DNA from 4 places in the Neobacillus sp. DFD-2R genome. Region 1 is predicted to be linked to each of the others. Evidence: predicted binding sites of a transcription regulator. Region 1 holds the regulator's gene; each other region holds the start of a gene.
The links. The regulator Rex, encoded in region 1, represses fermentation and respiration genes when NADH is low (regulators of the CRP and FNR family bind a similar motif). The targets are predictions, from matches to a motif close to TTGTGAAATATTTCACAA.

Region 1 (5,947 bases):
TTATCCCTTAATGCCAACCCGGGGCTCGATATCGAAATTTATAATGATTAGAGGCTGACTCTTTGCGGAGTTGGCTTTTTTTTGTGGATAAAATTATTATTAAGAAACGAAAGGAAATAGAATTTTGGGGATAAGTCATTAACATCCTGTTGATAATGTGGATAAATAAGACGTTTTTTGTGGATAATGTGGAAAAGTCGAAAGGAAGTTGTGGAAATACCCTTTCGAATGTGTATAAAGCTGTGGAAAAGGAAGGATAACGTGATTTTTTTATCAATCAATCGAAAATTTACTCGAAAAATGTCGACAATAAATAGGAATTTGTTGATATACTAAAAATGATGTCGAATTTAGTATTTAGACAAGATTTTATTACTATTTCTCTTAAAGACAAATAAAAACCGGGCAATTTCTGCCTGGTCCTTATTCAGCAAGCTCGGCCCATTCCTCCATAAGGTGCTCAAGCTCTGCCTTTGCCTTTTCATTTTTAAGGTTGATTTCTAAAACTTTTTCATGATTTTGGAAGATTTCCGGTTCACATAACTGTTGCTCGAATTCTTGAATTTGTTCTTCCAATTCTTCAATTCGTAATTCCATTTCTTCTATTTTTCTTTTTCTCTGCCGTTCAAGTTTTTTGCTTTCCTTATCCTGTTGATAGGAATTTTTTTCAACAGCTTCTGCATATGTTCCCTTTTTTATAGAAGCAACCACAGCCAGAGCATCAAGTTCTGCCTGCTCGATCTTTTTTTCTACATAATAATCATAATCACCCAAATATTCAGCACTGCCAATTGGGCTTAGCTCTAATACCTTCGTGGCGATTCGATTAATAAAATACCTGTCATGTGAAACAAATAATATCGTTCCGGGATAATCAATAAGGGCGTTTTCGAGTACTTCTTTACTATCAAGATCAAGATGGTTGGTAGGCTCATCTAAAATTAACACATTCGCCTTCTCAAGCATGAGCTTGGCAAGGGCAAGACGTGCTTTCTCTCCGCCGCTTAATGTCGAAACAATTTTTAAAACATCGTCACCGGAAAAGAGGAAATTACCTAATACCGTTCTGATTTCTTTTTCACTCTTTAATGGGTAATCATCCCACAATTCATTTAACACGCGCTTATTGGACCTCAACTCGGCTTGTTCTTGGTCGTAATACCCGATGGAAAGGTTTGTCCCATATTGGATAGTACCTGAAAGCGCCGGAAGCTTTTTAATAATCGTCTTCAATAAGGTTGATTTACCGATACCGTTTGGACCAACGAGAGCAATGCTTTCACCGCGATAGGCGCGGAAGGAAATCGACTCTGATACCTGTTCACCATGATACCCAACCGCAAGCGAATCCACTGTCAAGACATCATTTCCGCTTTGCTTTTCGATTTCAAAGGAAAAGGAAGCTGATTTTTCGTCTCCAAGGGGCCGATCCATGATTTCCATTTTCTCAAGCTTTTTACGACGGCTTTGTGCTCTTTTGGTGGTTGACGCACGTGCTAGGTTTCGCTGGATGAAATCTTGTAAGTTGGCAACTTCCTGCTGCTGCTTTTCATAAAGCTTCAAATCACGTTCATAGTTGGCTGCCTTTTGCTCAAGGTAAGCGCTATAGTTTCCGGAGAATTTTTGGATTTGTTTACGTGAGACTTCATAAACCTGGGAGACCACTTTATCTAAAAAATAGCGGTCATGGGAAACAATTAAGATGGCACCATCATAGGCTTGCAGGTATTGCTCCAGCCAGGAAAGGGTGTCAATATCAAGATGGTTCGTAGGCTCGTCCAATATTAATATATCGGGTCTCGTTAACAGGAGCTTCCCTAACGCGAGCCGGGTTTTTTGCCCGCCGCTTAAGCTGGAAATCATTGACCCATGATCGCGAAAATTTAAACCATGCAAAACAGAGCGAATATCGGCTTCGTATTGATAGCCTCCCTGTTCTTTAAATTTCACTTGGAGACTGTCATACTCTTTTAGAATTCTTTCGTATTTACCGCTGTCGTCCATCGCATCAGTGTCAGCCATTTGTTCTTCCAGCTGACGAAGTGTTTTTTCCATGATTCGAAGCGATTCAAACACAGTCAGCATTTCTTCCCAAATCGATAAATTCGATTCCAAACCTGTATTTTGTGCTAAATAACCAATGGTTACTTCTTTTGGTTTAATAATCTCACCGCCATCATGTGACAGGTGTCCCGCAATAATCTTTAATAATGTCGATTTTCCTGCACCGTTACGGCCAACAAGTGCCACACGGTCACGAGTTTGTAATTCCAGTTTTATATTCGATAAAATAAGTTCAGCACCATAATATTTTGCCAGTTGATTTACTTGCAACAAAATCATTATTTTTCACCTCTATACATACAAATAGTGTACCTTATTCCTAGTACGTCGGCAATAAACTGCTGTTAATTAGAGCGCCGGAAGGAATTTTGTCGAATGAAAAAAATAATCATTTGGCTAATTCGCTCAAACTTTCACACACATAGATGAAAAAATAGTGTATGATTTTATAGGAGGATTAAAATATGGCGGATTTTACTCATTTTAATGAAGAAGGCAGAGCGAAAATGGTTGACGTAAGTGATAAGCCGGAGACGGCACGCACTGCACTTGCCCATTCCAGCATTGCAGTAAGTAAAGAGATTTATGATAAAATAACGAATAATGAAATGAAAAAGGGCGATGTGTTAGCAGTCGCTCAGGTTGCGGCTGTTATGGCTGCGAAAAAAACATGGGATCTTATTCCAATGTGCCACCCGATACCTTTAACGAGTGTAAATATTACCTTCTCATGGGAACCGGAGGCCAATGACCAATATAAATTAAGAATTTCTGCATTTGTTAAAACAAAAGGAAGTACAGGTGTTGAAATGGAAGCGTTAACAGCTGCGGCTGCTTGTGCGTTAACCATTTATGATATGTGTAAGGCAGTTGATAAAGGTATGGTGATTGGTCCAACCTATTTAGTTGAGAAAACGGGCGGGAAAAACGGTGATTTTAAAAGAACCGGGCAAGTTAAATAATTTACTAAACCATACATGCGGGGTGTAGGAGTCAAATGATAAATGAAACGATGAAAATACCACAGGCAACAGCAAAACGGCTGCCCTTATATTATCGATTTTTACAAAACCTCCATGCTTCCGGCAAGCAACGGGTTTCTTCTGCAGAATTAAGTGAAGCTGTGAAAGTGGACTCGGCAACCATTCGCAGGGACTTCTCCTATTTTGGAGCATTAGGGAAAAAAGGCTATGGTTACAATGTTAATTACCTACTAACCTTCTTCCGTAAAACACTGGATCAGGACGAACTGACAAAGGTTGCCCTAATCGGGGTAGGTAATCTTGGAACCGCCTTTTTAAATTATAATTTTTTAAAAAATAATAATACAAAAATTGAATGTGCCTTCGATGTCGACCCTGAAAAAATGGGAACATTGATTGGCGATGTCCCTATTCTTCCGATGGATAATTTGGAGGAGCATTTGTCCAATGAAAATATACCTGTGGCGATTTTAACAGTGCCTGCGCCTGTTGCCCAGACGATTACGGACCGGCTTGTAAAAGCAAATGTTAAGGGAATATTAAATTTCACTCCTGCAAGGTTAAATGTACCGCCTTCGATTAGAGTGCATCATATTGACTTAGCAGTAGAGCTTCAATCACTGGTATATTTTTTAAAGCATTATCCAACAGAGGAAATAGTAGCAGAGTAAAACAAAGACCTTTTCGCGAAAAATATCGTGGAAAGGTCTTTTTCTTTTGGAATAGGAAGCCCAATTTAAATCACCGGCTTTACAACGTAACAGTGTTATGTTACATTTACGGTATGAAAGGGGTTTTCACAATGAGCGAGGAGTTAATCTCTAAAAAGGATTTATTAGAACTGGCCGGGATATCGTATGGGCAGTTATATAGATGGAAACGAAAGGATCTTATTCCGGAAGAGTGGTTTGTAAGGAAATCAACATTCACAGGTCAGGAAACATTTTTCCCAAAAGAAAAGATTTTAGAAAGAATCGATAAAATTCAAACGATGAAAGAGAACCTTTCCTTAGACGAACTGGCGGACATGTTTTCACCAAATGTCACCGATTTAAATTTAACCAAGGACGAGTTAATAAAACGTAACATTGTTTCGACGGTGGTTATCGATTTTTATTTAGAGCAGGAAAAAGGCGGTCATCAATTTGATTTTTCGAGAATGCTTGAAGTGTTTGTCTTAGAGAAGCTCCTTCAATCAGGTGAAATTAATCTCGATGAAGGGAAAATACTGCTTCAGGTGCTTCAGGACAATAAACCCTTGATTAAACAGAAAAGCGGAGAATTGGTGATTACGAGAAAGCTAGGGGTTTCATCCTGCCTGTTATTGATCAATGCGGAAGCCTTCCATTTTGAGCGGGGAACAAAAATTGTCGCACAGCTTTCACTGATGAGTTGCATGGAAGAAATTAAATCGAAATTACTATAAAGGAGAATGGAAATGGATATGAAACAACGGGGAGATCTGGTCATCAATGGCTTTGGCGCATCCAACGGCGGACAATTCAACCTTGTTACATTAAATGGTTTCGGCACAGTTAACAGTGAGGTGGAATGCAACGAATTTGAATGCAATGGTTTCGGCACGATCAATGGAAACATCAAATCAGATAAAGCCAAAGTAAACGGTAAGGCCAAGTTTAAAGGAAATATTGAAAGTCAATTACTAACCATTGATGGAACGGCAAAAATCGACGATAACCTCTATGTCGGTAAATTTGAACTATCCGGCAAAGTTTCGGTTGGCGGAAGAATAAAGAGTGAGGAAATCAAAATAAAGGGCGCTTTAACAGTTGGAGAAGATTGCGAAGCGGAGATTTTTAAAGCTGAATCCCAGTTTAAGATTGGCGGTCTCTTAAATGCTGACCAGGTAGACATTAAATTATATGGGGAATGTAAAGCAAATGAGATAGGCGGGCAAACGATAACGGTAAAAAAACATCAAAAGGGATCATTAATCGAAAATTTATTAAAGCCTCTTTTTCAAACGCAGCTGGAAACGGGTTTAATTGAAGGGGACAAAATTGAACTTGAAAATACAATAGCTAAAGTGGTCCGTGGAAACCATGTTACGATTGGTCCTAATTGTAAAATTGATGTTGTGGAGTATACTGGCGAATTTTCGATGGATAAAAATGCTGTTATCGGAGAAAGCAAAAAGGTTTAATGGGGGGATTTTGGAATGAAAAAAGGCGATAACCTGATTATCAATGGATCGGGAAGTTATCCGGGCGGCCGTTACGAAAAAATCAGCATCAGAGGCGAGGGTACAATTGTAAATGATGTCGAATGTTCAGCCTTAAATGTTTATGGAACGAGTGAGGCGGTGGAAAATGTCAAAACAGGAACAGTGAAAATAATGGGAGAAGCAAAGGTCAAAGGGAATTTGGAAGCGGAAGAAACGGTGGTCATGGGAACCATGACGGTTAACGGCAAAGCCCGGTTGGAAAAAATAAAGATTTTCGGTTTACTGGAAGTGGGCGAAGCTCTTAGTGGAGATCAAGCGACTATTAAAGGAAGTATTTCAGTAAACGGCGATGTTGAATATGAGACGTTTGACTCCAGCGGCGGTTTTGAAATTAAAGGATTACTAACAGCAGATACCATTAGAGTCGGTTTGCGCTTCGGTCAAAGCACAGCAGAGGAAATCGGCGGCGGAAAAATCACCATTAAGAAAAAGAAAAACTCGTTGCTGCCATTCGGAAAAGAAATGGGGTCTCTTAAGGCCAAGGTAATTGAAGGCGATGACATCCATCTGGAAAATACAACGGCAGATATCGTTAGGGGCAATAACGTCAAAATCGGACCCGGATGTCAGATCGGATTGGTGGAATATCGAAATGATTTAACCCATGATCCGGGTTCGTCGATAAAAATAATGACAAAGATCTAATAAAAGTAAA
Region 2 (5,947 bases), 2.0 Mb from region 1:
CTGCAGTTAGAAGAGCCTGTTAACTTGCATTCCTCAATCCCCGTAACCGGCAGTAGCGAAGCCCGTGCAGCTCTTTTGAGTCTGCGAAGCTTCGCTCAATTTTTCCTTTCTAAATTTATAAAGCATTTTTCCCGATTTAGTTAAGCGATTTAACCTTACCTTTTCCTTGTACTCCTCCCATACATGTCGTGTTAATAAAACACGACCGATCACCATCTTGTGATTCATTGCAAGAAGAACAATCTCATCAAAAATCTCCTGAAAAATATTTGTATCCTTAAAACGGTGTTGACGATTCCGGCTAATCGTAGAGTGATGAGGTACTGGATCCTTGAATTTTAGACCTAAAAACCAGCGGTAGGCAACGTTTGTTCTAATTTCCCTTTCTAGTTGACGTTCAGAACGAATGCCGTAAATATAACCAATAAACATCATTTTAAAAAGAATAAGAGGATCAGTAGGGCGCCCATTATTATCATCGCTGTAATAAGGACGGACCTTTTCAAGAAGAAACGAAAAATTAATATATTTATCAATCAAACGAAGAAGATGGCCATCAGGTACCAATTCATCAATAGAAACAAATTCATATTCACTTTGGCTAGACTATTTTGGCTTAAACATTGAATTAACCACTTATTTTTTTATTTATTAGTTGAACTGAAGGTCTTTATTGAAAACACTCGTTGATTGGCGCGGATGGCACGAAGACTCCTGCTGGGGTACGGGGCAGGGGAGACCCCGCAGGAGCGAAGCGAGGCCACTGAAAAAGTCCAAGATATTTTGCAATAGGTGATTCCCTGAAAAAACCATCCCCACTATTGACTGAAAAATCGATGAAAACCATTTTCCTCTCCCTACTTTGATGGTGAAAAACGCAATTTTTTGGGATTTTAGTTGGCAGGAAATCTCATTATTAGCAGAAAAGGACTTTTTCAGTGGCGTCAGCGAAGCGACGAGGAGGCTTCCCGGCACGCCCGCGGAAAGCGAAGTGCCTGGAGCGCCAATCAACAGACATGTTGAAACCAATATACTAATAATATTATAACAAATTAACGCGGTGGATTGTTAAAGTAATCGAATAAAATAATTGGCTGCCGAGGGTTTTTCGACAGCCTGAAAACGCAGCCTATGACTGCGTTTTTTTACTATTTTACAGATAATTGAAGCATTTCTTCCATATCTTCTTGAGCTGTTCCAATTAATTTAAGATTGAATGTATCTTGAAGAACCTGTAATACTCCTTCAGAAATAAATTCAGGCGGTTTTGGCCCAATCCGGATATCCTTAATTCCTAAGCTAAAGAGACCTAGTAGAATTGCAACCGCTTTTTGTTCAAACCAAGATAAAACAATACTTACCGGGAGTTCGTTAACTTCGCAACCAAAAGCATCTGCCAGTGCCAAAGCAATTTTAACAGTGGAGCCCGAGTTATTGCATTGTCCTAAATCAATATAACGAGGAATATTTGTACCTGGTACAACCCCATAATCAACATCATTAAAGCGGAATTTCCCACAAGATGTTGTTAAAATAACCGTTTCCGGAGGTAATGAGGTGGCAAGTTCCCGGTAATATTCTCCTCCCTTACCCGGTGCGTCACAGCCCGCAATTACAAAGAAGCGTTTAATTTTACCGGCTTTCACAGCATCAATTACTTCCGGAGCTAACCCTAGAACGGTTTCATGATGGAATCCGGTCAGCAATGTTTCTTCTGAATCAATCGCTGCTTCAGGAAGCTCTAATGCTCTTTCTATTAATGGTGAAAAATCATCATTTATTATTTTTTGCACATTCTCAAGACCGGCAACTTCATAGCTGAACATACGGTCTGCATACGTACCTTTAATTGGCATTACACAGTTTGTTGTTGCTAAAATCGCACCGGGGAAATTCTCAAATAAGCGACGTTGGTCATACCAAGCTTTCCCGATGTTACCTTTTAAATGAGAGTATTTCTTTAATGCGGGATACCCATGTGCCGGGAGCATTTCCGAATGTGTATAAATATTGATTCCTTTACCCTCGGTTTGCTTTAATAATTCTTCTAAGGCAAATAAATTGTGACCTGTAACAACAATACATTTACCTTCAATTTTATTTTGGCTGACACGGATTGGCTCAGGAATACCTAATAACTTCGTATGGGCTTCATCAAGCATCTCCATTACGCGGACAGCTGACTTCCCTACTTTCATAGCCATATCGATATGTTCCTGAACATTGAAGTTGGAGTTAGTTAATGTCATATAAAGGGCTTCATGAGTAGTAGCATCTACAAAAGGATCCGTAACCCCCAGTTGGTTGGCGTGTGTACGGTAGGCAGCAATTCCTTTTAAACCAAAAATAATTGTGTCTTGTAAGCTGGCAATGGTTTCGTCTTTTCCACATACACCAATTACCTTACATCCGCCTGATGGAGTTTGTTCACATTGATAGCAGAACATTTTTTTTCCTCGCTTTCCTTAAAGTACTGCTTAAGCATACAAAGGCTGCGACTTTTTTAATGTGATTTACATCACATTAAATCAAGTTGAAACAAATCGTTCATAAATAGCGAAAGATGACAGTCACCTATTTTCTGCTAAAAGCATATGATATCGTGTGAAATTTTGGAAAGAGAGGGAACCGCTATGTCATCTATGCTTCCTGGAAATCAAAATAACCCTAAGAAAGCCAAACCTGAACCGTTTGGTGAGTTAATTAAATCAATGAACGATTTTTTCAATGAAAAACCGATAAGGGGGTTTTTACAATCCATAGATGATTTTTTCAACAGTCCATTTCCTTCAGGGGCATCCTTTCATGTTGAAACAGTTAAAACCAATAATGAATACATTGTTACAGCAGAATTACCAGGAGTAAACCGGGATCAAATTCACTTAAATACTGTTGGAAATTATTTAACTATCTCAGTTGAAAATAATGAACTGCTAACCGAAGAAGATGATAAGAATCAATTATTTCGACGGAGGCAATTTCATCAAAAATCGTCTAGGACGATAGCTCTTCCTCAACCAATCAACGAAAAGAAAATCAAAGCATCCTACAGGGATGGATTATTGCAAATTCGAATTCCACAAGAAAAAGGGAAAATTATTGAGATAGAAGATTAATAAAAGTCAGTGAATACATTCAATATAATGCCGGTATGTTTTTCCTTGAGAAATGTACCTTACAAAACATAAAAGACGGCATGCGCCGTCTTTTCCTATTTTCCTAAGATTTAAAAATTCCACCGAAGCCCTTTACTAGCGATGATACTTGGCTTACCGCATTCATCATTTGGCCCGCTGTATTCATCATTTTATTAAAATCCACTGACCCATCCTGTGACTTAAATGAGTTCATAAAGGATTGCATTCCTCCTGGATTTTTAGGGATGGCATTTTGCTTTGGATAGGGATTCATCATTGGATATCCATTCATTGGCATATATTGATTTTGCTGCATCGTTTCTTCCTGTGGCTGTAGGGGGTTTTGGAAAAGAAATTGCGAATCCTTTTGTTGAAATTGCTGATTTACATAGGGCCCTGCTTGCTGACCGGTTCCAGGCTGAAAGTTTTGGCCGTATGGTTGGTATTGTTGTGGATAGTACGGATTTTGCTGTTGATATGGGTTCCAATTATAGTTTGGTTGTGGCGTTTGAAAAGGATACGGTTGATTGGATGGAATCGGTTGATGATTCCTTTGCTGATTAATTGGCCCCCCGTGCATCATTTGCCCCGAATATCCATAATTCACGTAGGGATTTGGTCTATTTTTACCGAACATGGGCAAACATCTCCTCCGCGTTTTCATTACTACACTTTATGATGAATTACCCTCATTGGTGATTATTTTGAAATAATCGATTATGTCGTAAACAATAGAATTTTGTCTAAAGTTTAAATATTTTAAAAACTAGAAATCCTTTTTTTTCGTGTTACGATAAAAAAAAGGATGGAGGAGGAGTTATATATGGATATTCGTGAATTAAAAAGCAAATTTATTCAAAGTCGGGAATACAACACTGATGACGTTAACGCATTAATGGATTTTGCTAAGAAAGCGTATATTCACAACGAAATTGACATAAAGGAATATCGCCTTCTTGTCCGCGAACTTGAAATACAAGGCGCGGTGATACCTGACAATTCTAAGGAAAACTCCCTCATCGAAAATTCAAAATAAGTCTTTAAAAGAGATGCCTTACATAGCATCTCTTTTCTTAAAAACGTAATTCTTTTATTATTTCTAATAGAAAGTAATCGACTGTTCGGTTGGTGTTTAAAAATCTTGAACGGCTTGTTTCTGGAAAAAAGGATTGGATTGACTGCTGTTCGATATGTTCAGATGTAGTATTGATTTGCTTCAAATGAAGATGTTTTTGCGGGTTCTCTTTGAGCCAGATTGTCATTAACCCTCTCCATTCTTCATTTACCCCTTTTACTTCATCAGCAAAAGGTTTAATAACTTCATGAAAATCCATTTTAACCCCCTTCTCTCGTGCTTCCTGATAATTCTTTAGAAATAAGCGGTTATAGTGTAATAGTTTTTCTGTTAAATCGGCAATTTCTATAGACATCTGTTTTTGTTCCTTTCTTAAAATAAAGGCTGTGTTAAACTTGCCTGTTGATTTGCGCTCCAATCAACAAGTTACGAAATCAACAATGGCCTTTAACACAGCCAAAATAAAAAGTAGCATTGATATATTTCAAAGCTACTCTAAAAAGTTCTCTATTATTTTAGCGTTAATTAAAATCCTAATTCAAGTTTCAAGGACCTTGAAACCTGTTTTGGATTCAAACTAGTAACTTCTTCAGTTACTATAGTGTTTATATTTTCAAATTCCTGTTCTATTACCGATAGCCTTTGTTCATGAATTTTTAGTTTTTCCATTTCTTCTTGATTTAAACTGAGGCGAAGGTCTGAGAAAGATGCTTCGAGTACCAACTCTAATTCTTCTAATTGATCATAAATTTCCGTCAGCGTCGTAAGCAGCTTTTCCTTTTGGGACAATGATTTTTTCATTTATAAAACCTCCTCACGTTTATCTATAAGGAATAATTCTCTTTCTTTTTCAGGCTTCCTTCTGCATTGACAAAACTAGAAGCTATTCGTCAAAGAAAGTGTCAATATGGCATTTTTTCATTTATCTCTTCGACAAAATGATTAACCCGCATGAAAAATGAAATACCGCACAAGCTACTTATGGAGGTGTTTCATGATGCCAAAAAAGGATAATCAAAACAAAAAACAAGGCCGTGCTGTAACAGATCAAAAAACCGGCTTTGGCGATAAAAAGCTGGAAGGGCCAAATCGACCAGCAGAATAGGAAAAGCAAGGGGCTTCCCCTTGCTTTTTTATTTCCATTTCTGAAGATTCAAAGCTTTATGTAGTGAAAGCATTAATTGAAGCTGGTTTGATTTTGCAAAATACCAATCCGTCAGATGGATAGGATGGCGATGTCTTGGTGGTAAATACAACCACTTTTCTGACACCTTTCTTTCTTTACTCCAATCCTGATGAGTATGTTGATTATGCTTAATTACGGGAAAGCTTGTCCTTACCATTGGGGTTTTCCAAGCGGTTTTAATTTTAAAATATTGCTCATAATCGTTTCTTGATCCTGTATGTGGAGTTTTTTCCGCAAACTCCAAAAAGTATGGAAAAAGGCGAGGATGAAAAAGAATATTGGCAAGTCTTTTTCCAAGATCAATTCTTTTAGAAACCGATCGAAATCCATTAACACTAGCACCGTAAACTTCACCACCACATGTAGGAAACAACACACAACTAAAATGAAGCCAATCCTGAAAAGAAAAAGCAATGGATCGAAAGACTTTTTTCCTATACACAGGATGTTCAATGACCGGAGTTTGAATCACATTTTGCTCATTTATAATTAAAGCAGTAGTAAGTCTGTACTTATCACTTTCCTTCCAATAACGATTCCATTCACTTT
Region 3 (5,947 bases), 2.0 Mb from region 1:
TACCGGTAACGAGTTCACAGATAAAAACAGGAAAGTATTTTGTTATTGTATCGATTTTATTCTTTGTACAATGTATGTTTGGAGCATTACTCGCTCACTATTATATAGAACCGGATAGTTTCTTCGGAATGAAATGGATTCATGATATTCTTCCATTTAATATTACAAAAGGATTTCACTTGCAGCTTGCGATCTTCTGGATTGCTACAGCATGGTTAGGCATGGGAATCTATGTAGCACCACTTGTAGGAGGCTTTGAGCCAAAGAAACAAGGCTTATTGGTAGATATTTTATTCTGGGCATTGGTTGTCCTAGTTGCAGGAAGTATGGTCGGTGAGTGGCTCGGTGCAAATGGCTATTTAGGGAATAACTGGTTCTTATTAGGTAACAATGGTTGGGAATATCTTGAGCTTGGGCGTGTTTGGCAGCTTATTCTGATTGTGGGAATGTTAATCTGGCTATTTATTGTTTATCGTGGTATAAAAGCCGGACTTAAGAAAGAATCAGATAAGGGCGGACTCATCCACCTCTTGTTCTACTCTGCGATTGCTGTACCTGCGTTCTATATTTTTGCATTATTTATTAACCCGGATACAAGCTTTACCTTTGCTGATTACTGGCGTTGGTGGATTATTCATTTATGGGTAGAGGCTATTTTTGAAGTATTCGCAGTAGTTGTTATTGGATTCTTATTAGTTCAAGTAGGTTTAGTAACAAAAAAATCAACTGTCAGACAATTGTATTTCCAATTGATCCTGCTTCTTGGCAGCGGTGTAATCGGAATTGGCCACCACTATTATTATAATGGTTCAGCTGAAGTATGGCTCGGACTTGGAGCCGTTTTCTCTGCAATGGAAGTAATTCCATTAACCTTGTTAATTCTCGAAGCATATGAGCAATATAAAATGATGCGTGAGGGTGGGGGGAACTTCCCATACAAAGGTACTTTCTGGTTCTTAATTTCTGTTGCCATTTGGAACTTGGTTGGTGCAGGTGTACTTGGATTCTTAATAAATCTTCCGGCAGTCAGCTATTTTGAACATGGTCAATTCTTAACACCAACGCATGGTCACGCTTCGATGATGGGTGTTTATGGAATGTTTGCGATTGCATTACTTCTTTACTCATTAAGAAACATTGTAAAACCGGAGGCTTGGAATGATAAATGGCTAAAATTTAGCTGTATTATGTTGAATGCAGGTCTTGCCGGAATGGTGTTCTTATCGTTACTTCCTGTTGGGATAATTCAAATTAAAGACGCTTTCGATCATGGATATGCTCATTCCCGTTCAGCAGCCTTCTTACAAAAGGATATTGTGCAAACATTATTAACATGGCGTGCTGTTCCTGATTCCATTTTCTTAATCGGTGTTATTGCATTAGTGATATTCTGTGTCAAAGTTCTCTTCCATTTACGTAAACCAACACATAAAGAGAATGAAATGCTGCCAGTTAAAGATTTGTCTCTTGATGAAGAATAATAAAAAAAATCCGCAAAGGCTATTTTTGCGGATTTTCTTCAATTTTTGCCAATCCTTCATTACAATCAAAACAAAAGATTTCTTTCTCTTTTGTTAAAACACCATTAAGAAAACCTTCTAAACAATAGATTTCCTTTCCGCAACCTTTGCATGGACCAACTAATTCTTTCATTTCTATTCCCCCTAAGTAGTTCAATAAATAGTGAAAAAATCATCTTCAAGGTGTGATGATATTCACTATTGATTTGCTAATCGTTTTTTATAATAAAAGAGTAGAAAATAAATTAAAAGGAGTAAAAATAATGCAAACTTTCGCAATAACGATTAATGTACCGGATTACCCTCCACGTGAAAAACATCCGCCTATTTTAAATGGATTTGACGAGTTAAAACCCGGAGAAGTTATGCAGATTGTCAATGATCATGATCCAAGACCGCTACATTATCAATTCATGATGGAAAGAACCGAGCAATTCACTTGGGAATACCTTGAAGAAGGCCCTGAAAAGTGGCGGGTAGCCATTGCAAAAAAGTAACCCGTAATTAAAGGGTTTTTATAACCCGATTGGTCAGTTAACCCTCTAAAGCATTTTATTCTTCTATTCACTTTATTTTCCAGGGGACATCCTCTTTTCCCTATAATATTATTTTACAACAGAATTCATATTCTGTTGTTTTTTTTAGCTAAAAAGAAAGTATAATTAATTGCGCAGATTTAAATAAAAGAGGATGATTCTATGTGAATCATCCTCTTTGAATACTATTCTGTTCTACCAAGTTTTATACCCTTTGACACCTGGAGGAGCATTTTGAATAATATCAATAAACGGTATCGTGTAAGCAAATAAGATAAGTACAGCAGTGATGCCGAGCCATAATTTCCAGTTTTCAAATACCATTGGTGCTTTTTCTTCTATATTTTCTGCTTCACCCACAGGGAATTCTTCTTCTCCTTTAGGAGCAAAGAAAGCTAGATTAACGAAAATAATAATAACTAGGATAATGCCGATGAAAAGGATCGAACCGCCAACTGCTTGGGCGATTTGATATGGAATCCATTCAGCTGCTTGCTTTGCCCCACCGTAAGTGGAGAAAGCAGAACGCCGTGGAGCACCTAGAAGTCCTTCGGCATGCATCGCTCCTGACATGAAAACCATTCCGATAAACCAAACCCATGCTTGGACAATACCTAATTTATTCATTGCCTTGGTTAATTTACGTCCTGTTAAATGGGGAACAAGCCAATAAGAAATACCAAAGAACGTTAAGACTACGGATGTTGCCGCTGTTAAGTGAAAGTGACCTGTTACCCAAATGGTATTATGAACAACTTCATCCATTTGGTTTGAAGCATTAACAATCCCGCCTGCACCGGCAGGGATAAAGGATGCCATTCCGATAAACGGAACTGTAAAGCGGGCATCGTTCCATGGAAGGACTTTGAACCAGCCAAATAGCCCTGTAGCTCCTTTTGAACGTCCATTTCTCTCAAAGGTTGCAAATAATGAAAAAGCAGTCATTAATGATGGAATTACAACCATGAAGGTTAAGACAACTTGGATAAATTTCCAAGCGGGATCAATTCCAGGCTCTGTTAATTGATGGTGAAAACCAACTGGAATGGAGAAGAGCAGGAACAAAAGAAATGATAAACGAGCTAAAGGATCTGAGAAAATTTTGCCTCCTATTACTTTTGGGATCACTGCATACCAACACATATAGGCTGGAAGTAACCAGAAATAAACGAGCGGGTGTCCAAAATACCAGAATAATGTACGGCTAACTAAAACATCAACGGTAGGAACGATTCCAAGTGACCAAGGAAGCAACTGGAATAGAACAGTCGTTGCGACCCCAAGTGTTGCGACAATCCACATAACCGTATTAATGACTGCCATAAAGCTTAACAGCGGACTTAGTTTCCTGGGGTTATTCTTCCGCCATTTTGCATAAGTCATAATTTGTGCTGCACCGTCAATCCAGCTTCCCACTACAACAAATGTTAAGCCTAAGTAGAAAATCCAATGGGCCTGTAATGGCGCATAGAATGTATAAAGGACGGATGCTTTATTAAGCAATACCATTGTTGCCGCCATAGCAGTTCCTGCCAGCATAACCCAAAAACCAATCCAACCGGTACGGCGTGCTGCGGCTGAATGGGTGCCGGCTGTTCTGCTTACCGCTGCGTATTGGAATCCCATAATAAAGAAAGTTGTCAAAACAAGACCCATCATAACGCCGTGAACTGTTAAAATTTCGTAATAACCAATCCCAAGAGGGAGTTCAAATTTTCCTGATCTGACTAGGGCTTGTAATAAACCCATGAGGCCACCTAGGGCAAGTGCAGTAAAAGCCACATAAAAATGGGCCATTGAAAGCTTTGCATCCCTTGGGTCTACTTTTATTTTTGCAGTAGAGTTAACCATTATTTTACCACCTCAATCTTCGCACTCATTAAATGGTGACCGGCACCACAGTATTCATTACAAACAACTAAGTATTCTCCAGCTTTGTCGAAGGTAGTTGTATATTCGCTGACATAGCCGGGTTCCAGCATCATATTAATGTTGGTACCGGCGACTTCGAAGCCGTGAACAACATCCTTTGTTGTTGCAATAACTCTTACCTTTGCACCAAGAGGAACCTTAACTTGAGCAGGATTATAAGAGAAAGTTTGAGCAACAAATACTAATTCATAGTCCCAGTCTTTTCCTTCGACCTTGTGAAGTCCCGGTTCATTAAAAGGCTTTGTTTGATCCACCTTTGTCGGATTAATCGTAGTTAAACAGCTTGCCGGTTTATTTCCAAGATAGAATGCGCTTACACCAATTGTTGATAAGAAAAAGACCAGTGCCCCGATTCCAAATATAAGCCATATTTTTTCAAATTTATGCAAATGCATAATTTTTCCCCCTCTCTATCTTTAAAAACGTTTAAGGTATAAGAAGTAGACGCTTGCCCAAGTGACAACGATAAAAATTCCCAAAAAGAAAACGGATGCTAGTGTCCCTTTAAGAGAAGAACTGTCTTCAACTTCTGTTCTATGTTTTGTTTTCAGTTCAGCTTTTGCCATCCCCCTGCACTCCCTTCAGAAAATTGAAAAAGAATAAATTAGTTCTCTTTCATAATACAAAACAATCGTGAAAGAAAAATACGAAATTTGAAAGTTCACAAATTGTTCATTCCTTAGTTTATTACAATGTTAATGGTAATAACTTGCTATAACAGTGATTTATGTCACAAATGTCAAATGTGCAATGTGACGAAAATGTGAATTCTCACAAGCAACCTGTGATAAAAGTAGTTGAATAGGATTGGCGGATGGGAGATGGGAGGATCATAGTTTGTTTTTGTCACAATAAAGAATTTTAAAAATAAAATGAAAATATATACCCTACTTAGCTTCGGATGAGGGAGTGTATCCTTTTGGAAAAATATTATTGTGAACAATGCCGCCTTCTTTATAATGAGGAAGAGAACTGCAAAATCTGCGGGCTGCCGGCAAGTAAAAAAATTATTATAGAGGTACAAAAGCAATCGGAAAAACAATAGGTCGTTAAAACACCAGGTTTTTCATTTTTTGAGGAACTGGAAATGATTATGTAATGTACAGAATCAAAATCCGGGATATAATTTAAGAGCACAACAACAACCTTCAAAACGTTTGCTTCCCTGTGGTGGGGAAGCTTTTTTTTGTTTTTTAATAAGACAGAAAGCCTTTACATATTGCTGCAAGGAATCCGCATAATTTTTAAGTTTCTGGAAAAAATATCCTCATATACATTAAAGGAGAAATCAAGATGCCATCGATCATTTCAGTTGCTGAGGCAGTCCCTCCGTTTGAAATAAAACAAGAACAAGCTTCGGAATTTGCTCGAGAGCTGTTTTCTGAATCATTTAAGGATATCGAACGGCTCTTAAAAGCGTTTCAAAATGGACAGGTTGAAACGAGACATTTTGTCAAGAATATTGAATGGTTTAAACAGGAATACTCATTTGAAGAGAAGAATAATACCTATATTGAATCAGCGGTCGAACTGGGAAGGGAAGCAATCGAGAAGTGTTTAACTAATAACAGTTTCTTAGAAAAGTGCATTCCTTGTGAGGAGATTGACGCTATTTTTTATATCTCGACTACAGGAATTGCCACTCCCAGTATTGAAGCAAGAATCATGAATCAGCTGCCGTTTACCTCCCACACAAAACGGACACCGATTTGGGGGCTTGGATGTGCCGGCGGAGCTGTTGGATTATCGAGAGCTTATGAGTATTGTCTGGCATTTCCTCAAGCAAAAGTTCTTGTATTATCCGTTGAACTCTGTAGTTTAACCTTTCAAAGAAATGACCTTTCAAAAAGTAATCTAATCGGTACTTCTCTTTTTTCCGATGGAATTGCCTGTGCATTGGTTTGCGGTGATGCTGTAAATATTGCAGAGTTTAGAAAAAAGAGAGCCTCACCGTCTATT
Region 4 (5,947 bases), 810 kb from region 1:
AACTTGAAAAAGAACATGACCATGCAGGGGAAATTTTAAGAGAAATCCGTGCTGTTACTTCTGACTTTATGCTTCCGCTTGATGCTTGCGGTACGTACCGTTTAGTATATAAGCGCTTAGAGGACTTGGAAGGACTGACCTTTATGCATGTTCATCTTGAAAATAATATCCTGTTCCCGAGGTATCTGGTATAAGACTTCAAAAGGCCTGCTTTCAATAAGCAGGCCTTTTCAGGCAGAAAAAAGCTCTCTATCAAGAGAGTCAGATTGTCGAGAAAGGGTATTTTCTCGGCAATTTTTTATTTTGTCTGAAACTAAAATACCGATTTTTATTAATTGATTGTCCCTGTCAACTGGCCTGTTGATTGGAGCGGAAGGCGCGAAGACTCCTGCGGGAGTACGGGGCAGGGGGGAGACCCCGCAGGCGCCCAAGCGCCGAGGAGGCTCCCCTGCACGCCCGCGGAAAGCGAAGCGCCTGGAGCGCAAATCAACCGACATGTTGAAAAGCCTATAAATTAATAATACTATAATAAATTATAAATTAACGCGGTGAATTGTTAAAGAAAATGAATAAAATAAAAGGCTATCGAAAGTTTTTCGACAGCCTGGCTCTCTATCAAGAGATTCCTTTTAACCGCCTATATAGGACATTTCAATTTTCTTTCGATTTTTGTTTGTTTCAGCTGTCCTTTCATCTGAATACCTGTCATCTCTTCCGTTCCAAATTTCGGTTATACGATTGGATAATTCTTCGTCCGTCGCACCGTTTCTCATGAAATTTCGGATATCGTGACCATTACCATTAAATAAACATGTAAAAATCTGTCCATTTGCTGATAATCGTGATCGCGTGCAGCTTGAGCAAAACGATTCTGAAACAGAAGTGATGAACCCTACAAATACATCTGTATCTTTATAACGATAAAGCTTTGCCACCTCGCCAAAATAATGCGGATCCACTGGCTCTAACTCAAAATGTTCTTTTAACCTATCATAGATTGTCTTCTTCGAAATAACATCATCCATTTTCCAGCCATTAGTGGAACCAACATCCATAAATTCTATATAGCGAAGCTCCAAACCATTCTTTTTACAGTAATCTGCCATTGGAATTATTTCTGTATCATTTAGGCCCTTCTTTACTACCATGTTAATTTTAACGCCAAGTCCAGCCTGTTTAGCCGCTTCAATGCCTTCCAGAACCGGTTTTACTCCAATCCCGCGCCCGTTTATTTTCCCGAATAGCTCATCATTTAAGCTATCGAGACTAACATTAACTCTCTTTAGTCCTGCTTCTTTTAATTTCACTGCCAATTTCGGAAGCAGAACCCCATTCGTGGTTAAACCAATATCTTTTAGTCCATCAATAGTTGCAAGCTTTTTTACAAGTACAGGTAAATCTCTCCGAAGAAGGGGTTCTCCTCCTGTAAGACGGATTTTTTCCACACCCAGATTCACAAAAAGTCCGGCTAAACGTACAATTTCTTCATAAGTAAGTAAAGCCGTCTTTGGTAGGAACACAAAATCAGGCCCGAATTTATCAGCAGGCATGCAATATTGACAACGAAAATTACAGCGATCAATCACTGATATTCGCAAATCATGTAAAGGTCTATTTAATTTATCTTTAATAATGGTTTTTTCCATTTAATCAACTCCATTATTTTTAAAGGGCTTCCTATTTCCTAGTGTATCAAGAATTTATTAATAAGAGTGTTATTTTATTCACTGTTTGTTACCATAATATTTATCTTAACAGATGATTTATTAGGAACAAATAATTGTTTTTGGTCAATATTATTCCCCTTCCTTATAATTCAAACTTTTTATGAATCTTTCTTCCTGGATGAAGAATAATTTCCACTAAAAATTAAAGTAAGTTTTCACTATATTGTCATTGTTTACTTCGATTTACAAGGTCATCATGAGTTAAAATGTTTTTATAATGAAGTAAACTGTGAACTTTAATGACCGATTGATCATTATGATAGAGGTGAAGGTGAATGATGAATACAGTGAAACCAACCCATTCATTAGAAATAAAAGAATTACTTAAATTTGCTGACAGGAAATTTAGAAGTGAAAGAGGAACTTACTTATTTCAAGAAGGAATGTTTGCAGAAGAGCTATATATAATAATTTCGGGTAAAGTCCAAATCAGCAAAATAACCAGTGACGGACGTGAGCTTTCTTTAAGAATTTGCGGTGAAAATGATATTTGCGGAGAATTAACTTTATTTACCCAAGACCCTAAATATTTATTAAGTGCCAAAATATTGGAAGAAGGCGAAGTCGTCGCCATTAAAAAAGATGTTATTGAAAGTGAAATTTTTCAAAACAGTAAGCTTGCTTTTGAATTTATGAAATGGATGAGTGATCACTTCCGAAAAACCCAAACAAAATTTCGCGACCTTGTATTGAATGGAAAACGCGGTGCCCTTTTTTCTACACTCATTCGTATGTCTAATAGCTACGGTATCCATAAAGAGAATGTAATTCTAATTGACCTGCCATTAACCAATCAAGAGCTGGCAAATTTCTGTGGAACCTCTAGAGAAAGTACAAACCGTATTCTTAGCGATTTAAAGAAAGAAAACATTATTTCCGTTAAAAAAGGGAAAATTTCAATCTTGGATTTACAATATTTGAAGGATGAAATTGGCTGTGAAAATTGCCCGGCTGTTTATTGCAGTATAGAATAAAATTTTTTAGGGATGGGAAACCATCCCCTTTAATTATTTTGTTTCATGAAAATATGTTTTTATTGTCCTTGTTTTTCTCTTAAAGCCTTGGGAATATACACACAGAATGGCTCACTTTCAAGGTAGTCACCTGTCATTGCATATGCTCTTGACCTTGAGCCGCCACACACATGACGAAATTCACACACTCCGCACTTACCCTTATAAAGATCAGGATTTCTTAGTAATTGGAATATAGGTGAATTACGATAGATTTCTGCTAACGGCTGCTCACGAACATTTCCGGCATTTACGGGTAGAAGACCACTTGGGTAAACATCCCCTATATGTGATATGAAAACAAAACCATTTCCATCATTTACCCCTTTTGGTGCCCTGCCTAAACCATCAATGGAGCCTGTTAACCCTTGCTCAGTTAATGCATTTAAATAATCAATTTCAGCATTTTGCTCTCTCGCTTCCCGCATTTTTTGCTGAATAACTACCCTGCGGTAATGCTGTGCAGCTGTTGTTTTAATATCAAAGGACACTCTTTTACTAAGATCATAAAGCCATCTGAACACCTTTTCGTGTTCAACAGGAGAAATCATATCAGATTCTTGCCCTCTGCCTGTTGGAACAAGAAAAAAGACACTCCATAAAACACAGTTAAGATCTTCAACCATTTTCGCCATTTCATCAAGATAGTCAATATTGTATCTTGAAATAACTGTATTGATCTGTATCGGAATTTCAAGTTCATGAAGGTATTTTATTCTTTCCATTGTAAGAGCAAAAGACCCCGCAGTTCCACGGAAATGGTCATGAACTTCTGCAGTTGGACCGTCAATACTAAAAGCCCAACGAGAAAGACCCACTTCTTTTGCTTTCTCAATGGCTTCCTTTGTCACATTTGGTGTTGCACTCGGAGTCATGGAAACCCTGACGCCTTTTTCTACTGCATATTTGGCAATATCAAATACGTCCTCTCTCATTAAAGGGTCTCCGCCAGTAAATACTAGCATAGGATTATTCATTTCATATATTTGATCGATTAATTGTTTTCCTTCTTCAAATGATAATTCACGCGGATCCCTGCGATACTGAGCTTCAGCACGGCAATGAAGACACTTTAATTGACAGGCACGGGTTAGCTCCCAAATAACAATAAACGGGTCTTTATTAAAATCACGGCTAAAAGCCATATGAAACACCTCCTAAAAACGGCCATTTCAAAAACAACAGCCTTAATACTGTGTATTATAAAGGTGTTTATATTTGAAAAAAGTGAATTACTTCACTTAAGGTCAGTTATATTTGTCCGATTTGTGAAGACAAAACAAAAAACAGCAGAATTTTCTGCTGTTTTTAGGAAATCAGTAATCGGACGCTTGCACTTTTCTTATCATCAAATCCTTAGCGAATGCCAAGGGCAATTTTCGCATATCGTGACATCATTTCTTTGTTCCAGGGCGGGTTAAAAACGATATTAACATCCACATCTTTGATTTCAGGGATATCCGCTAATGCTCTTTTTACTTGATCTACAATTGTTCCCGCAAGCGGGCAGCCCATTGAAGTTAACGTCATGGTCACCATAACTTTGCCTTCTTCATCCATCTCTACATTATACACTAAACCTAAATTCACAATATCGATACCTAACTCAGGGTCAACGACAAGCTCCAGGGCTCCCATAATATTTTCTTTTAATTCTTCATTCACCTAAATCCACTCCTATTTCGTTTACTAACTATTCACTATAATAAAAGATATTTTTTAAACTTATTTTAATGTCCTCCCTTTTTGGCCATATGTAAAAAGGGAATATTATTTCTATCTTCGTTTTCTTCGATAACCTCTGTAAACAACTCCTGAAGCTATAAATAAGTATATAAGCAATTTAGACCTTTTGATGTGAATTTTTTTACAGTTTAGATATAAAATTGTTAACATAGTAATTATAGAAGGATGATAAAACAATTTTCAAGCCAAGTCTAATGCATAGCTGTAGTGTAACATGTAAATTTACTTTTTCCTAAAGCAAAGCTCTTATTGTTAAAAATATAAAAAATAAGGAGTCCTTATGGCAGAGAGACATTTAATTGCACTTGATTTAGATGGAACATTATTAAAGGATGATAAAACGATTTCTTTAAAAACGAAAAAAATTTTAGAAAAAGCTAGAGAAAAAGGACATATTGTTATGATTGCTACAGGCAGGCCATACAGATCCAGCGAAATGTATTACCGTGAGTTAGAATTAGACACACCGATTGTCAATTTTAATGGTGCTTTCATGCATCATCCCGGGAACCCCGGCTGGGGCTTTTATCATGAACCGCTTGATATAAAAGTCGCCAAGGAAATTGTTGATACCTGCAGATCGTATCAGTTTCACAATATTATCGCTGAAGTTATTGACGATGTTTATTTTCATTATCATGATGAAAAATTGTTGGACATTTTTGGTCTTGGAAATCCGAAAATTACAACAGGTGATCTATGTAATTATTTAAATGATTCACCGACAAGTATGTTAATTCATACTGAAGAAGACCAATTAAAGGTGATTCGTCAACATTTATCTGATGTGCATGCAGAAGTAATTGATCATCGCAGCTGGGCGGCACCGTGGCATGTAATAGAAATTATTAAAGCCGGATTAAATAAAGCTGTCGGCTTGAAAAAGGCCTCCGAATATTTTCAAATTCCATCAGATAGAATCATTGCTTTCGGCGATGAAGATAATGACCTTGAAATGCTTGAATTTGCCGGACATGGGGTTGCCATGGGAAATGCCATTGATAAGGTAAAAAACATCGCTAATGAGATCACCCTTACCAATGAAGAGGATGGCATAGGTGTTTATTTAGCCGATTTATTAAAGATAAAATAGTCATAAAATCGCCATTGTTTACCTAAATGAACTTCCCTAAGATGGAGCATACTATTTTTTGAGGCAGCGCTGCTGTTTCAAGAAGCTTGAGCATATTGGAGGGATTCGAATGGGTAAACGAAACAAATCAAAACGCTTTGTCCAACAAGGAAAGGATACAGTTAGTAAACATGATGAACGTATCCCATATCACATGACTTACGCTGAAGCGGAAGCTCAGAAAATGGCCAATGTGAATGAATCCTCGCTTGGAGGAATTTAAAATGGGTAACCAACTGTTCCAGGAAGCTAGAAGATTTGTGGAGATGGCGAAAACCGCCAACCCTGCTGACCGTGATACTGCAATTGCAAAGGCGAAGAATGCTTTA

Region 2: the regulator Rex is predicted to act here: its motif matches at 2,507-2,524, upstream of hcp (hydroxylamine reductase).
Region 3: the regulator Rex is predicted to act here: its motif matches at 1,704-1,721, upstream of AC3ANV_RS08960 (DUF2249 domain-containing protein).
Region 4: the regulator Rex is predicted to act here: its motif matches at 3,966-3,983, upstream of AC3ANV_RS22095 (TIGR04053 family radical SAM/SPASM domain-containing protein).

The regions. Positions count from the first base shown of each region.
Region 1 is NZ_CM173228.1:5,223,072-5,229,018, reverse strand. It holds gene tsaD (tRNA (adenosine(37)-N6)-threonylcarbamoyltransferase complex transferase subunit TsaD) at 1-51, shown strand, start outside; gene AC3ANV_RS26160 (ABC-F family ATP-binding cassette domain-containing protein) at 424-2,343, opposite strand; gene moaC (cyclic pyranopterin monophosphate synthase MoaC) at 2,529-3,026, shown strand; gene AC3ANV_RS26150 (redox-sensing transcriptional repressor Rex) at 3,062-3,718, shown strand; gene AC3ANV_RS26145 (YhbD family protein) at 3,850-4,473, shown strand; gene AC3ANV_RS26140 (polymer-forming cytoskeletal protein) at 4,486-5,211, shown strand; gene AC3ANV_RS26135 (cytoplasmic protein) at 5,227-5,937, shown strand.
Region 2 is NZ_CM173228.1:1,782,431-1,788,377, reverse strand. It holds partial or broken gene AC3ANV_RS08875 (transposase) at 190-576, opposite strand; gene hcp (hydroxylamine reductase) at 1,149-2,447, opposite strand; gene AC3ANV_RS08865 (Hsp20/alpha crystallin family protein) at 2,634-3,116, shown strand; gene AC3ANV_RS08860 (YppG family protein) at 3,220-3,717, opposite strand; gene yppF (YppF family protein) at 3,961-4,173, shown strand; gene AC3ANV_RS08850 (DUF1798 family protein) at 4,211-4,567, opposite strand; gene AC3ANV_RS08845 (hypothetical protein) at 4,738-5,013, opposite strand; gene AC3ANV_RS08840 (DUF2515 domain-containing protein) at 5,346-5,947, opposite strand, start outside.
Region 3 is NZ_CM173228.1:1,802,884-1,808,830, forward strand. It holds gene AC3ANV_RS08950 (nitric-oxide reductase large subunit) at 1-1,481, shown strand, start outside; gene AC3ANV_RS08955 (hypothetical protein) at 1,501-1,653, opposite strand; gene AC3ANV_RS08960 (DUF2249 domain-containing protein) at 1,784-2,017, shown strand; gene AC3ANV_RS08965 (b(o/a)3-type cytochrome-c oxidase subunit 1) at 2,252-3,907, opposite strand; gene AC3ANV_RS08970 (cytochrome c oxidase subunit II) at 3,907-4,383, opposite strand; gene AC3ANV_RS08975 (cytochrome c oxidase subunit 2A) at 4,405-4,554, opposite strand; gene AC3ANV_RS08980 (hypothetical protein) at 4,908-5,033, shown strand; gene AC3ANV_RS08985 (type III polyketide synthase) at 5,282-5,947, shown strand, end outside.
Region 4 is NZ_CM173228.1:4,414,653-4,420,599, forward strand. It holds gene ric (iron-sulfur cluster repair di-iron protein) at 1-194, shown strand, start outside; gene moaA (GTP 3',8-cyclase MoaA) at 630-1,646, opposite strand; gene AC3ANV_RS22090 (Crp/Fnr family transcriptional regulator) at 2,003-2,701, shown strand; gene AC3ANV_RS22095 (TIGR04053 family radical SAM/SPASM domain-containing protein) at 2,761-3,885, opposite strand; gene AC3ANV_RS22100 (metal-sulfur cluster assembly factor) at 4,097-4,378, opposite strand; gene AC3ANV_RS22105 (Cof-type HAD-IIB family hydrolase) at 4,767-5,579, shown strand; gene AC3ANV_RS22110 (hypothetical protein) at 5,689-5,841, shown strand; gene AC3ANV_RS22115 (DUF3813 domain-containing protein) at 5,843-5,947, shown strand, end outside.